One region of the Shewanella sp. YLB-07 genome, then DNA from elsewhere that is predicted to be linked to it. Evidence: predicted binding sites of a transcription regulator. Region 1 holds the regulator's gene; each other region holds the start of a gene.
The links. Region 1 encodes NrdR, which represses ribonucleotide reductase genes. Its sites were predicted from a motif close to AAACACNANATNTNGTGTTT; they were not measured.

Region 1 (3,976 bases):
AAGGGTCGTCTCTGTGGCGGTATGAGGCACAATAGTCAGTCTGAAGCGATTGTCTTGCACCTCATTCACGGTCAGGCTCACCCCATCTATGGTGATCGAGCCTTTGTGGGCGATATAACGGGCCAACTCTGCCGGTGCGCTCAGCCAGAACTCGATGGCCTTACCCCGGTATTGCCTGTCATCCACGGTCGCCACGCCATCAACATGACCGCTAACCATATGTCCACCTAATCGAGTGGTTGGCGTCACGGCTTTTTCAAGGTTAACTCTGGTACCCACCTGGTATTTGGCAAAGCCTGTCAGGCTCACTGTTTCAGCCGAGATATCGGCGACATAACCATCACTGAGGCATTCGACGACGGTCAAACAGACGCCATTGGTGGCTATGCTATCCCCTAGACGCACATCGGACAGGTCGAGTTTATTACTCGCCACGTTGAGGCGAATATCATCACCTAGCCGCTCTATCTTTCTTAAGGTTCCAACTGACTCTATGATCCCGGTAAACATGAATTATGACCTTATTTTTAACGTCAAACGGGTGTCATCACCCAATTTACGTTCATCGATTAATTCGATGGATGGAATGTCTGCCATATCTGTATAGTCAGGCAGAGAGATTAAATTACGTCCGTTCGAGCCTAAAAGCTTCATCGCCTGATAGAGGATTAACTCATCGGCATGATTCTGGCTAATGACACTGCCGGCCAGTGTTGCTCCTGCTTCGATTAACACTGAATTACAGGTTTTACCTAAGTGAGAAAACAGCGCCGTCAACTCGACTCTGCCGTCATCATCTGGGGCCAGTGTGAGCCCGGAGACATGCTTAGGCCAAGCGTCCTGTTCAGCCTGAGGATAATCGACACAAGAAACCAGTAAGATAGGGCTGGTGATAGCAAACAGTTTCGCTGATGATGTGAGTCTGGCGCGGCTGTCGAGTATGACTCTAAGTGGCTGGTGCAATGAGTCTGCATCGACTTGCTGCGATAACAAGCCTAATTCACTGTGACGCACATTGAGGGATGGGTCATCTAACAATACGGTTTCGATGCCAGTCACCAAGGCGCAGCTCCGCGCTCTTAAGCGCTGCACATCACGGCGAGACTCAGGGCCGGAGATCCATTTTGATGCGCCGTTACTCAAGGCCGTCTTGCCATCTAAGCTAGCGGCAAGTTTTACCGTCACCCAAGGAAGCGCGCTTTGCATACGCTTCATAAAGCCAGGATTAATTTGAGCAGCCTCATCACCAAGCAGGCCAACATCGACCTTTATGCCGGCATCCTTGAGCATCTTAATGCCTCGACCCGATACCTGAGGATTGGGATCTTCTACGGCCACCACGACACGGGATATACCGTGTTTAATCAGCGCCTCTGCGCAAGGAGGCGTGCGGCCATAATGGCTACAAGGCTCCAGGGTCACATAAGCTGTCGCGCCCTTTAGATCGGCTAGGCCGCCGGCGCGCTCCGTGGCCATGGCTAAGGCATGCACCTCGGCATGAGGGCCGCCGGCGCGAATATGAAAACCTTCACCGAGGATCTTATCATCTAATGTGATGACGCAACCGACACAGGGATTAGGGCGAGTGGTATATAAACCTCGACGTGCAAGTTTGATTGCACGGCTCATAAATTCAGTATCTTCTATTGACCACATAAGTTCACAGACCAAAAAAGTTTAAAAAATCACTAATCGATGGGATTGAAACTTTATTTACTTCTGCAGCTTGGCGATAGCATCACCAAACTCGGAAACATCTTCGAACGCCCGGTAGACCGAGGCAAAACGGATATAGGCGACCTTATCCAGGCCCACCAGCTGATCCATCATCAAATTGCCGATAAGCTCAGACTTGACCTCACGCTCGCCGGTTGCCCTCAGGGTCGACTTGATCTTAGTCAGGGCTTGCTCTATCTGATCAATAGAGACGGGGCGCTTCTCTACCGCCCTCAGCATGCCGCCCCTGAGTTTCTCTTCATCGAAAGGCTGGCGACTGCCGTCTTGCTTTATCACTCGGGGCATCACAAGTTCGGCACCTTCAAAAGTGGTATATCTCTCGTGACACTGGACGCACTCTCGGCGTCGTCTTACCTGATGTCCGCCGGCCACCAGACGAGAATCGATCACCTTAGTATCGGTTGCGCTACAGAAAGGACAATGCATCGAGCCTCCAAAAATAAGTGAGAAAAAAACTAATGGCATTTTTACTCTAACGAAAAAACCAACAAAAATGGCCGCTAAGTAGCGGCCATCGAAGTTTACCTGAATTAACCTTAAAGGTTAACCGTAAACAGGGAACTTAGCACACAGTTCCAGAACCTGCTTCTTAACACGCTCGATAGTGCCTTCATTAGTGATGTCATCCAACACATCACACATCCAGTTAGTCAGCTCAACTGCTTGCTCTTCCTTGAAGCCGCGGCGAGTGATGGCAGGAGAACCTATACGTAGACCCGAAGTCACAAATGGTGAACGTGGATCGTTTGGTACCGAATTCTTATTCACTGTGATGTTAGCAAGACCCAGCGCCGCATCGGCATCTTTACCCGTCATATCTTTGCTGATCAAATCCAGCAAGAATAGATGGTTATCGGTACCGCCAGAAACCACATCGTAGCCACGCTCGATGAAGGTCTTTGCCATCGCCTTGGCATTAACAACGACTTGCTTCTGATATACAGTAAACTCAGGCTCTAGCGCTTCTTTAAATGCAACCGCTTTAGCAGCGATAACGTGCATCAAAGGACCACCTTGACCACCAGGGAATACCGCAGAGTTTAGCTTCTTGTAGATAGCTTCATCATCGATAGCCGAAAGGATCAAACCACCACGCGGACCGGCTAAGGTCTTATGGGTTGTAGTAGTCACAACGTGAGCGTGTGGGAGAGGATTCGGGTAGATACCCGCAGCAATCAGGCCGGCAACGTGTGCCATATCGACGAACAGGTAAGCACCAACTTTATCGGCAATTTCACGGAACTTGCTCCAGTCGACGATGCCTGAATAAGCACTAAAACCTGCGATGATCATCTTAGGCTTATGCTCGATAGCAAGGCGCTCAACTTCGGCGTAATCTATCTTACCCGTAGTCTCATCGATACCGTATTGAACCGCATTATACAGTTTACCTGAGAAGCTAACGTGTGAACCGTGAGTCAGATGACCACCATGAGCCAGACTCATACCCAGTACAGTGTCGCCGCCTTGAAGCAGAGCCATAAATACTGCGGCATTTGCCTGTGAACCTGAGTGTGGCTGCACGTTGGCATAAGTGGCACCGAAAAGCTCTTTAGCGCGAGAGATAGCCAAGTCTTCTGCGATATCTACATACTCACAACCGCCATAGTAACGCTTACCTGGGTAACCTTCGGCGTACTTGTTGGTTAGCTGAGAACCTTGTGCTTCAAGAACACGAGGACTCGCGTAGTTTTCTGAAGCGATAAGTTCGATATGCTCTTCCTGGCGGCGAGTCTCATCTTCAATCGCTTTGAAAAGTTGTGGATCGTAGTCCGCGATATTCATATCTTTTTTCAGCATTAGTCACTCCAGCTGTCATTTCTTATAGGTAGGGTTGCGCGGTAGTCTACTCTGCTATCGATCACAATCCCAGTATTTACAACATGAAATTCCTTGGCTTTACTCATTAGTTATACTCAATACGCGCGCATCAAGCAGAGATGTTAGTATGATATTTATGCCATATCACAGGCCTAGATTATTCATATCCAAAGACACGAATCTGGATTCCACAGCCCAAACCCGTGCCATTCACGGGTTTATGATTAAGTGTAGAAACTAAGTTTAAAAGCCATAGCTGAAACCTAGCATGCCTCTAACTCCATAATATTCCACTTGTAGCGGCCTGGCTGGCGAGCCTTGATAATAGGTCAGAGGCTCATCGGTCAAATTATTCATCTCCAGGTATACCGAAGCACGCTTGCTCAGGTTATAGGAGGCCGACATGTCCAGACTTTGG
Region 2 (3,976 bases), on a different contig from region 1:
CTGATTGGCGTTCATAAAACCTCTTTGCTTTGCGCGCTAATTAATTGTGGTAAACTCTACACTTAAACTTTTTACCGCGCAACTAGTTTGCGCGCAAATTAAAAGTTCAATGTGTAGATTCGTTAAAATATAGAGTGTAGATGCGGGTACAATGACTGCCAGCGATCTTGTAAACTTAATCAAGCAAAATGCTGAATAACGCCTAAGGTATGAATAGTGACCGATAATCTTCATTTAAAAATGAACACAAACGATACACAAGCAAGCAGTTGCCTGTCGGACAACGTCTGTTTTGCCCTGTATACCGCAGGTAATGCCCTAGTGCGTGCCTATCGTCCCTTACTGGATGAATGTGGCTTAACCTATCCACAATACCTGGTGATGCAGGCGCTCTGGTTAAATGATGGTGTCAGTTTGACTCACCTGTCTCAGGCGACACGTCTGGATTTAGGCACCTTGACGCCCATAGTCAAGCGGTTAGAGAACAAAGACTTGTTGATCCGTGCCATCGACGCCGAGGATGAGCGCAAGAAGGTCATCAGAACCACTCATGAGGGGCTCTCGTTGAAACAAGAGGCATTAGCACTCAAGCAAGTCTTGCTCGATAAAGTCACCCTCTCTGAGCCTGAAATAGAGTCTCTGAGGAAGATGTGCATGACCTTAACTCAAGACTTAAATAGGAAATAATGAGATAGATTCAGCATGTTTATGGTTTTCTCTTCATTATTTGTCATTTAATTTATTTTACGGCATGTTTCCTGCTTAATAGTTGCATATTTCTTTTTTATGTCGGTATTTTGACAATGAATCCAATCACTAGCCTTGCCAGCCAAATTAACTCAGGGACTATCGCCGGAGGTAATGCCAATTCTGCCGGGGCGAAGAGTACCAGCCTGGCCGACAGTTATGGTGTTAACAGTCATCAGACTGAAGCTGGCTCGAGCAGTGATAAGGTCAGCCTGAGTCAATCGAAAGAGGCGGCGACTGGGCTCAATAGGGATGGGATTAAAGACGAATCGGTGTCTCTGTCACCTAGGGCTGCCAGGGCACAAAAAATTGAAGCCATGGCGAAAGACTTTTTCTCTAAGGGGGACTTCTCTGCTGCCGATCTGCCAAAACTTATCCAACGCTTGCATCAAGACGGGATCTTGTCAGATACCCAGCTGAATCGTCTGTCAGAAGGCGGCTTCGACTTACCAAAAGTTCAAGGTCAGCCCGATGATTTTAAAGCATTTATTCAAGATAAGCGTGAAGAGTTAACCGCCAATGGCGACACCCAAGGTATGACAGGTGTCCTGATTAGCCTACTCGATGATGCCGAGAGCGTGCTTAATCAAATGGATAATGCACAGAGTAAAGAGGTGGGTCAGCAAGCGACTCGGGTATCGGCTCAATTGAATATTTATCTTAAGAGTGATACCCAGATGTCATCGAGCGATCGTGAGCAGTGGCAGGGGCTTAAATCTGTGATGCAGCTTGCATCCTCCATGGGAGAAAATCAACAAGCGGTCGGCATGGTAAATAGTTACCTGAGTCTCGGCAGATTTTAGTACTCTTACCATGTAAGTTTTTCAGTGTTATCCACTTTTTCGAATACTTTTGTTTCGTTTTCTCATTTGTTCTATCTGCCAGTCCATCTAGCTTGCTTCATTCCTAAGGTCAAGGCCACTCTTATCAATAAGTGGTCTTGTTGGCAGGAATAATTTCTTGTTAAAACCTATCCCCAAAATCATGATCTCGATCAATGTTCTTTCTATGACTTTGTAGCTTAATACACAGCATATTGTGTTCCACGGTTAATTTAGCACTATATATGGTGTTATTTCGACGTCACTTGAGGAGAGATTGAACAATGCCAGTGGTTATTAAGCGGGATGGTTACCGCACGCCTTTTGACGAAACAAGGATTAGAGACGCTGTGGTGGCTGCAGCGAACTCGGCAGGTATTGAAGACAAGAGTTACGCCGTGAGTGTTGCCTCCTCTGTCGCTAAATGTGTGGCAGAACATGCTGAGATAGATATTCACGAGCTACAGGACTTGGTCGAGAATCACTTGATGGAAGGCCCTTATAAGTCCCTCGCTCGCGTCTATATCGAGTATCGTCATGATAGAGATCTGCACCGTGAAACAAGCAGTCGATTGAACCAGGAGATCCGCGGTTTAGTCGATCAGACCAATGCGGCTCTGATGAATGAAAATGCCAATAAAGACGCTAAAGTGATCCCGACTCAGCGCGACTTGTTAGCGGGTATCGTGGCTAAACATTATGCTACCCGACATATTTTACCCAAAGATGTGGTTGCCGCTCATGAGTCCGGTGAGATCCATTATCACGATCTCGATTATGCGCCTTTCTTCCCCATGTTTAACTGCATGCTGATCGATCTCAGTGGCATGTTGACTAAGGGCTTCAAGATGGGTAACGCCGAGATTGAGACGCCTAAATCTATCTCTACAGCAACGGCCGTGACGGCGCAGATCATCGCCCAGGTAGCCAGTCATATCTATGGTGGTACCACGATTAATCGTATCGATGAAGTCCTGGCTCCTTTTGTTGCTAAGAGTTACGACAAGCAGTATCAGCTGGCGTTGGACTGGGGGATCACAGATGCGAAAGCCTTCGCTACCGCGCAGACTACAAAAGAGTGCCATGATGCGTTCCAGTCTCTTGAGTATGAGGTCAATACCTTACATACGGCCAATGGACAGACACCCTTTGTCACCTTTGGTTTCGGTTTAGGCACCTCCTGGGAGTCTCGCCTCATTCAGTCATCTATGATGAAGGTTCGTATTGCGGGTCTGGGTAAGAATCGTAAGACGGCAGTATTCCCTAAGCTAGTCTTTGCCATTCGCGATGGTATTAATCACAAGGCGGGTGACTGTAACTATGATATCAAGCAACTTGCGCTTAAATGCGCCACGACCCGCATGTATCCGGATATCCTCAACTATGAGCAAGTAGAGAAAGTGACCGGCTCTTTTAAGACTCCTATGGGGTGCCGCAGCTTCCTTGGGACCTATGAAGAAGATGGTGAGCTGATCCACGAAGGTCGTAATAACTTAGGTGTGGTGAGTCTGAACCTACCAAGGATTGCGCTGGAAGCCAAAGGCGATGAAGCGGAATTTTATCGCATCTTAGATCTGCGTCTCGCCATCGCCCGTAAGGCTCTGGATACCAGAATTGAGCGTTTAGAAGGCGTGAAAGCGCGTGTGGCGCCAATCCTGTATATGGAAGGGGCTTGTGGAGTCAGGCTTAGAGCCGATGATGATATCTCAAGTATCTTCAAAAATGGTCGCGCCTCGATTTCTCTGGGCTATATCGGATTACATGAGACGATCAATGCCCTCTACGGCACAGATAAGCATGTTTATGATTGTGAAACCTTGCGTCAAAAAGCCATTGAAGTCATCGAGTATATGAAAGCAGCGACCAACAAGTGGCGAGAGGAGACCAGCTATGCCTTCAGTCTCTACAGCACACCTAGTGAAAACCTCTGCAGCCGTTTCTGTAAGCTCGACACTCAGGTCTTTGGCGTGATCGAAGGAGTGACGCAGAAGGGCTATTACACCAATAGCTTTCATCTCGATGTTGAAAAGCAAGTTAATCCATACGACAAGTTGGATTTTGAGCAGCCTTACCCTGCATTAACTAATGGCGGTTTCATCTGTTACGGCGAATATCCGAATATGCAGAATAATCTCGAGGCATTGGAAGATGTGTGGGATTACAGTTATAGCCGAGTGCCATATTACGGTACCAATACGCCTATCGATGAGTGTTATGACTGTGGCTTTACTGGCGAGTTTGAATGTACCAGCAAGGGCTTCACCTGCCCTAAGTGTGGTAATCATGAACCGAGTCGGGTCTCTGTGACTCGTAGAGTCTGTGGCTACTTAGGCAGTCCCGATGCGAGGCCCTTCAACTTTGGTAAGCAAGAAGAAGTGAAGCGCCGGGTAAAGCACCTTTAATAAATC
Region 3 (3,976 bases), on a different contig from region 1:
ATTATCCAGGGCTCTCACTGCCAGGTCTGCCAAAGGCTCGAGTTCGGATAGATCCTTGATCGCACCTAAGTTTAAAGCAGACAAGGTACAGAGGGCTATTTCACCTTCAGGATCATCTATGTTGTTGAGCGGCTTAGTCGGCAGTGCAATCTCAAGACACAGGTTTGACTGTCTGATCGGTGCAACCTTACTGTCAAAAGGACTGTGGGTATTACAATGATCCACATTTTGAATATAAATACGGCCGGTAGAGGCACGTTCCTGCATCATCAATGAGAACAGCTCTGTCGCCTTAATCTGTGTTTTGCGCACAGAGGCATCGGCTTCATATTGAAGATACAGACGTTCGAATTCGTCCTGATCTGCAAAAAATGCATCATAAAGCCCAGGTACATCCGATGGGCTAAATAAACTGATCATTCCGCCTTTGATCAAGCGTTGATACATGAGTTTATTGAGCTGAACACCATAATCCAGATGACGGACACGGTTATCTTCGACACCACGGTTATTCTTCAATACCAGCAGAGATTCGACTTCAAGATGCCAGAGAGGGTAGAACAAGGTGGCTGCACCACCACGAACGCCGCCCTGAGAACAAGATTTAACAGCGGTCTGAAAATATTTAAAGAAAGGCAGACACCCGGTATGGAATGCCTCACCGCCGCGGATAGGACTACCTAAGGCTCTAATTCGGCCCGCATTCACACCTATGCCGGCGCGCTGGCTGACATATTTAACGATAGAAGAGGCCGTTGCATTGATTGAATCTAGGCTATCGCCACATTCGATCAACACACATGAGCTAAATTGGCGTGTAGGGGTACGCACCCCTGCCATGATCGGTGTTGGCAGTGAGATTTTAAAGGTGGAGACCGCATCATAGAAACGTTTAATGTAGCTTAGGCGTGTATCTCTTGGATATTTAGCGAACAAACAGGCGGCGACTAAGATATAGAGGAACTGCGCACTCTCATATATCTCGTGAGTGACCCGGTTTTGCACCAGATACTTACCTTCCAGTTGTTTGACTGCCGCATAGGAAAAACTCATATCGCGCCAGTGATCCACATAACCATCTAAGATATAGAGTTCTTCGCGGCTGTAATCTTCAAGTATATGTTGGTCATATTTACCTGACTCAACCAATTTCACAACATGGTCATACAGTTTAGGCGGCTCAAACTGGCCAAATGCTTTCTTTCTTAAATGAAAGACGGCTAAGCGGGCTGAGAGGAACTGGTAATCTGGTGCTTCTGGTGAGATGAGATCGGCAGCGGCCTTTATAATCGTTTCATGAATAGCTTCGGTAGGAATACCATCGAAAAATTGCAGATGTGATCTGAGTTCCACTTCTGATACCGAAACATTTTTAAGATCTTTGGCTGCCCAAGTGATCACGCGGTGGATTTTCTCTAGGTCGATGGTCTCGCGCTCGCCACTACGTTTGGTGACTTTCATATTGCTATTCATTAAAGATAGGCCTTGATAATAATTTTTTGAGTATGAGGGGTTAAGCTCATCCTACTATTCCCTGTATAACAACCAATTTTAACACCCTGAATTGGTCATTTTCATGACGATAAACAAGTCACTACTTGTGTCTCTATTTGTCACTCACACACAAGATATAGTGTTTTTAAATTTCTTAGGTACAAGATAGTGTCGTTTGGGTGATTTTGCAAGTCCCAATTATTTCAACAAGCTGTGGTCATCTTGTGGATAACTTGAGGGTAAGATTTAGGGTTAGTATTGGCTAACCTTTGAGGTCGGAATTCATTGGCTTTATCCCATCGAGGTGGAATATTGAGCGGACGACACAAGATGAAAAGATCCCATGATCGATTGGCGATCTTTTAGATCTTGTGAACCTTATATGAGCAAAGAACGCCTGTGTGCTAACTGAGAAATTTAAGTACATCCAGGGGGGAGTCGAAATGATAATCGCTTGGCCAATTCTCAGGCGTGTCTGTCTCACCTATATAGCCCCATAGCGCGACACCACCGAGCATTCCCGATGCCCGCGCCGCGACCAGATCTCGTTTCGCATCCCCAAGGTAGAGAATCTCTTGGCTCTTGCGCTCTATCTGCTGTGAGGCGAGCAGCATGGGAGCGGTATGAGGTTTAGGGTAAAGTGTGCTGTCACCGCTGATCACGGTTTTCATGGATTGGGTCAAACCTAAGGCTGCAATCAGGGGCCTGGTGTATCTGGCGGGTTTGTTAGTTACTATGCCAAAAGGGATCCCTCGATGGTCCAAATGCTCGAGCAGCTCAGCTATGCCGGCAAATAAACGACAAAATTGACCGTTTACCTCTGCATAAAAGCTCAGCAGTAACTGCTGCGCCTTAAGGTGAACCTCCTCAGAGACGTCTGGCAAGGCCGCTTTAGCTAGCGCCATACTGCCATCGGAGGCAATGTGGCGCATCTCTTCGAGGCTCACTTGAGGGTAACCTAACTCGGCTAGGCTCATATTCAGCGCCGCCACCAAGTCTGGTGCGGTATCGGCAAGCGTACCGTCAAGATCGAATAACACAGCTTTTACTCTGACGTTGCTAGCCTCATCGAGATGTGTTGTCATTAATCTTCACTCTTACGTGTGGCGATCATGTAGTTCACATCGACACTTTTGGTATAAGTGAAGGTTTCCGTTAGCGGGTTATAGGTGATCCCTGTTGCATCTTCACAGAACAGCTCGGCATGCTCGGCGAGTGAAATTAACTCCGATGGCTTGATAAACTTCTTATGGTCATGGGTTCCCACAGGCAACATCTTCAGCAGGTATTCGGCGCCTAAGATGGTTTCTATATAAGCACGTAGGTTTCGATTGATGGTGGAGAAGAACACATAACCGCCGGGTTTGACCATATCGGCACAGGCTTGAACCACTGAACGAGGGTCTGGTACGTGTTCGAGCATCTCCATACAGGTGATCACATCATAGGTAGCAAGATTTGTTTCCCGGTGAGATTCGGCTGTGTCTTGTATATAGTCAAGCTCAACGCCAGTTTCTATGGCGTGCAGTCTGGCAACATCTAGAGGCTCGGTGCCCATGTCTAAGCCATTCACCTTGGCGCCAATGCGGGCCATGCTCTCAGATAAGATACCACCGCCACAACCGACATCCAGGACTCGCTTACCAAACAGACCACCACAGGTTTGATCGATATAGTTGAGTCGAAGCGGGTTTAGCTTGTGTAATGGTTTAAATTCGCCTTCTGGATCCCACCAGGTAGCTGCCATTTTTTCGAATTTTGCGATCTCGGCCGGATCGACATTTATCTCAGGTTTAATTGCTTGCTCCACTATATATCACCTCAATAGGGATTATTAATGCCGCCATTATACCGATAGAATGTCAGATTCAAAGCCGCTATAAATAAGAAATCAACGAATATTTAACCAATTGATTGATTAGCGAACATTGTTTGATTTTGGTCAAGTATCTATAGCTGAACAGATATTTATCGCTAAAGTTGAATAGAGTCTGGTGACAGAAAATAACTGTGTTAGAATGCCAAATCACGTTTTCAGGCTGAGACTTTTACTGCGCTATTTTGGCTGGTAACAGGTAAGCACAATTTCAAGGGATCGAGCAGTTTATGACTGATCTGGCTTCATCTATAACACCAATTAATATTGAAGACGAATTAAAAAATTCATATCTAGATTACGCCATGAGCGTGATCGTGGGCCGTGCACTACCGGATGTTCGTGACGGTCTTAAGCCTGTTCATCGCCGCGTACTCTTCGCGATGAGTGAACTTAAAAACGATTGGAACAAACCTTATAAGAAATCGGCACGTGTTGTCGGTGACGTTATCGGTAAGTACCACCCCCACGGTGATACTGCGGTTTATGACACTATCGTTCGTATGGCACAGCCTTTCTCCATGCGCTATACCTTAATCGATGGCCAAGGTAACTTCGGTTCTGTCGATGGTGATGCGGCAGCGGCGATGCGTTATACCGAAATCC
Region 4 (3,976 bases), on a different contig from region 1:
CTTAACCAGGGCGAGTATCTCTGAGATGTTCTCAGGGTAGAGAGGATCTCCACCTGAGAGTGATAAGCCTCTGCGCTTAATCCGGCTATCTTTCAGATCGTTAATGACTCGCTGCTGCATCTGTAAGTCAAATCGATGCCCATGATCGGGGTTCCATGTGCTTTGATTATAGCAGCCACGGCATTGATGCTCACAGCCGGTGACAAATAGAGTCGCCCTCGTTCCAGGGCCATTGATAACATCTACAGGATAATATTGATGGTAGTTCATAGCACAATTCCAACCTGCCGAGTAAATAGAGAAGGCGCTACTGACTCTGTAACACCTTGCTTTTTATTACATATAAATAAGCGAAGCAGATTTATTAAAGGTGCTTTACCCGGCGCTTCACTTCTTCTTGCTTACCAAAGTTGAAGGGCCTCGCATCGGGACTGCCTAAGTAGCCACAGACTCTACGAGTCACAGAGACCCGACTCGGTTCATGATTACCACACTTAGGGCAGGTGAAGCCCTTGCTGGTACATTCAAACTCGCCAGTAAAGCCACAGTCATAACACTCATCGATAGGCGTATTGGTACCGTAATATGGCACTCGGCTATAACTGTAATCCCACACATCTTCCAATGCCTCGAGATTATTCTGCATATTCGGATATTCGCCGTAACAGATGAAACCGCCATTAGTTAATGCAGGGTAAGGCTGCTCAAAATCCAACTTGTCGTATGGATTAACTTGCTTTTCAACATCGAGATGAAAGCTATTGGTGTAATAGCCCTTCTGCGTCACTCCTTCGATCACGCCAAAGACCTGAGTGTCGAGCTTACAGAAACGGCTGCAGAGGTTTTCACTAGGTGTGCTGTAGAGACTGAAGGCATAGCTGGTCTCCTCTCGCCACTTGTTGGTCGCTGCTTTCATATACTCGATGACTTCAATGGCTTTTTGACGCAAGGTTTCACAATCATAAACATGCTTATCTGTGCCGTAGAGGGCATTGATCGTCTCATGTAATCCGATATAGCCCAGAGAAATCGAGGCGCGACCATTTTTGAAGATACTTGAGATATCATCATCGGCTCTAAGCCTGACTCCACAAGCCCCTTCCATATACAGGATTGGCGCCACACGCGCTTTCACGCCTTCTAAACGCTCAATTCTGGTATCCAGAGCCTTACGGGCGATGGCGAGACGCAGATCTAAGATGCGATAAAATTCCGCTTCATCGCCTTTGGCTTCCAGCGCAATCCTTGGTAGGTTCAGACTCACCACACCTAAGTTATTACGACCTTCGTGGATCAGCTCACCATCTTCTTCATAGGTCCCAAGGAAGCTGCGGCACCCCATAGGAGTCTTAAAAGAGCCGGTCACTTTCTCTACTTGCTCATAGTTGAGGATATCCGGATACATGCGGGTCGTGGCGCATTTAAGCGCAAGTTGCTTGATATCATAGTTACAGTCACCCGCCTTGTGATTAATACCATCGCGAATGGCAAAGACTAGCTTAGGGAATACTGCCGTCTTACGATTCTTACCCAGACCCGCAATACGAACCTTCATCATAGATGACTGAATGAGGCGAGACTCCCAGGAGGTGCCTAAACCGAAACCAAAGGTGACAAAGGGTGTCTGTCCATTGGCCGTATGTAAGGTATTGACCTCATACTCAAGAGACTGGAACGCATCATGGCACTCTTTTGTAGTCTGCGCGGTAGCGAAGGCTTTCGCATCTGTGATCCCCCAGTCCAACGCCAGCTGATACTGCTTGTCGTAACTCTTAGCAACAAAAGGAGCCAGGACTTCATCGATACGATTAATCGTGGTACCACCATAGATATGACTGGCTACCTGGGCGATGATCTGCGCCGTCACGGCCGTTGCTGTAGAGATAGATTTAGGCGTCTCAATCTCGGCGTTACCCATCTTGAAGCCCTTAGTCAACATGCCACTGAGATCGATCAGCATGCAGTTAAACATGGGGAAGAAAGGCGCATAATCGAGATCGTGATAATGGATCTCACCGGACTCATGAGCGGCAACCACATCTTTGGGTAAAATATGTCGGGTAGCATAATGTTTAGCCACGATACCCGCTAACAAGTCGCGCTGAGTCGGGATCACTTTAGCGTCTTTATTGGCATTTTCATTCATCAGAGCCGCATTGGTCTGATCGACTAAACCGCGGATCTCCTGGTTCAATCGACTGCTTGTTTCACGGTGCAGATCTCTATCATGACGATACTCGATATAGACGCGAGCGAGGGACTTATAAGGGCCTTCCATCAAGTGATTCTCGACCAAGTCCTGTAGCTCGTGAATATCTATCTCAGCATGTTCTGCCACACATTTAGCGACAGAGGAGGCAACACTCACGGCGTAACTCTTGTCTTCAATACCTGCCGAGTTCGCTGCAGCCACCACAGCGTCTCTAATCCTTGTTTCGTCAAAAGGCGTGCGGTAACCATCCCGCTTAATAACCACTGGCATTGTTCAATCTCTCCTCAAGTGACGTCGAAATAACACCATATATAGTGCTAAATTAACCGTGGAACACAATATGCTGTGTATTAAGCTACAAAGTCATAGAAAGAACATTGATCGAGATCATGATTTTGGGGATAGGTTTTAACAAGAAATTATTCCTGCCAACAAGACCACTTATTGATAAGAGTGGCCTTGACCTTAGGAATGAAGCAAGCTAGATGGACTGGCAGATAGAACAAATGAGAAAACGAAACAAAAGTATTCGAAAAAGTGGATAACACTGAAAAACTTACATGGTAAGAGTACTAAAATCTGCCGAGACTCAGGTAACTATTTACCATGCCGACCGCTTGTTGATTTTCTCCCATGGAGGATGCAAGCTGCATCACAGATTTAAGCCCCTGCCACTGCTCACGATCGCTCGATGACATCTGGGTATCACTCTTAAGATAAATATTCAATTGAGCCGATACCCGAGTCGCTTGCTGACCCACCTCTTTACTCTGTGCATTATCCATTTGATTAAGCACGCTCTCGGCATCATCGAGTAGGCTAATCAGGACACCTGTCATACCTTGGGTGTCGCCATTGGCGGTTAACTCTTCACGCTTATCTTGAATAAATGCTTTAAAATCATCGGGCTGACCTTGAACTTTTGGTAAGTCGAAGCCGCCTTCTGACAGACGATTCAGCTGGGTATCTGACAAGATCCCGTCTTGATGCAAGCGTTGGATAAGTTTTGGCAGATCGGCAGCAGAGAAGTCCCCCTTAGAGAAAAAGTCTTTCGCCATGGCTTCAATTTTTTGTGCCCTGGCAGCCCTAGGTGACAGAGACACCGATTCGTCTTTAATCCCATCCCTATTGAGCCCAGTCGCCGCCTCTTTCGATTGACTCAGGCTGACCTTATCACTGCTCGAGCCAGCTTCAGTCTGATGACTGTTAACACCATAACTGTCGGCCAGGCTGGTACTCTTCGCCCCGGCAGAATTGGCATTACCTCCGGCGATAGTCCCTGAGTTAATTTGGCTGGCAAGGCTAGTGATTGGATTCATTGTCAAAATACCGACATAAAAAAGAAATATGCAACTATTAAGCAGGAAACATGCCGTAAAATAAATTAAATGACAAATAATGAAGAGAAAACCATAAACATGCTGAATCTATCTCATTATTTCCTATTTAAGTCTTGAGTTAAGGTCATGCACATCTTCCTCAGAGACTCTATTTCAGGCTCAGAGAGGGTGACTTTATCGAGCAAGACTTGCTTGAGTGCTAATGCCTCTTGTTTCAACGAGAGCCCCTCATGAGTGGTTCTGATGACCTTCTTGCGCTCATCCTCGGCGTCGATGGCACGGATCAACAAGTCTTTGTTCTCTAACCGCTTGACTATGGGCGTCAAGGTGCCTAAATCCAGACGTGTCGCCTGAGACAGGTGAGTCAAACTGACACCATCATTTAACCAGAGCGCCTGCATCACCAGGTATTGTGGATAGGTTA

Region 2: the regulator NrdR is predicted to act here: its motif matches at 1,803-1,822, upstream of nrdD (anaerobic ribonucleoside-triphosphate reductase).
Region 3: the regulator NrdR is predicted to act here: its motif matches at 1,620-1,639, upstream of nrdA (class 1a ribonucleoside-diphosphate reductase subunit alpha).
Region 4: the regulator NrdR is predicted to act here: its motif matches at 2,513-2,532, upstream of nrdD (anaerobic ribonucleoside-triphosphate reductase).

The regions. Positions count from the first base shown of each region.
Region 1 covers NZ_VOQB01000003.1:350,295-354,270, forward strand. The annotation lists gene FS373_RS08365 (riboflavin synthase) at 1-510, opposite strand, end outside; gene ribD (bifunctional diaminohydroxyphosphoribosylaminopyrimidine deaminase/5-amino-6-(5-phosphoribosylamino)uracil reductase RibD) at 514-1,656, opposite strand; gene nrdR (transcriptional regulator NrdR) at 1,714-2,163, opposite strand; gene glyA (serine hydroxymethyltransferase) at 2,281-3,537, opposite strand; gene FS373_RS08385 (TonB-dependent receptor) at 3,802-3,976, opposite strand, start outside.
Region 2 covers NZ_VOQB01000002.1:638,204-642,179, forward strand. The annotation lists gene FS373_RS06650 (NADP-dependent oxidoreductase) at 1-15, opposite strand, end outside; gene FS373_RS06655 (MarR family winged helix-turn-helix transcriptional regulator) at 241-687, shown strand; gene FS373_RS06660 (hypothetical protein) at 804-1,550, shown strand; gene nrdD (anaerobic ribonucleoside-triphosphate reductase) at 1,853-3,970, shown strand.
Region 3 covers NZ_VOQB01000006.1:103,545-107,520, forward strand. The annotation lists gene nrdA (class 1a ribonucleoside-diphosphate reductase subunit alpha) at 1-1,473, opposite strand, end outside; gene FS373_RS14580 (HAD family hydrolase) at 1,899-2,579, opposite strand; gene ubiG (bifunctional 2-polyprenyl-6-hydroxyphenol methylase/3-demethylubiquinol 3-O-methyltransferase UbiG) at 2,579-3,292, opposite strand; gene gyrA (DNA gyrase subunit A) at 3,601-3,976, shown strand, end outside.
Region 4 covers NZ_VOQB01000001.1:638,542-642,517, reverse strand. The annotation lists gene nrdG (anaerobic ribonucleoside-triphosphate reductase-activating protein) at 1-270, opposite strand, end outside; gene nrdD (anaerobic ribonucleoside-triphosphate reductase) at 365-2,482, opposite strand; gene FS373_RS02635 (hypothetical protein) at 2,785-3,531, opposite strand; gene FS373_RS02630 (MarR family winged helix-turn-helix transcriptional regulator) at 3,648-3,976, opposite strand, start outside.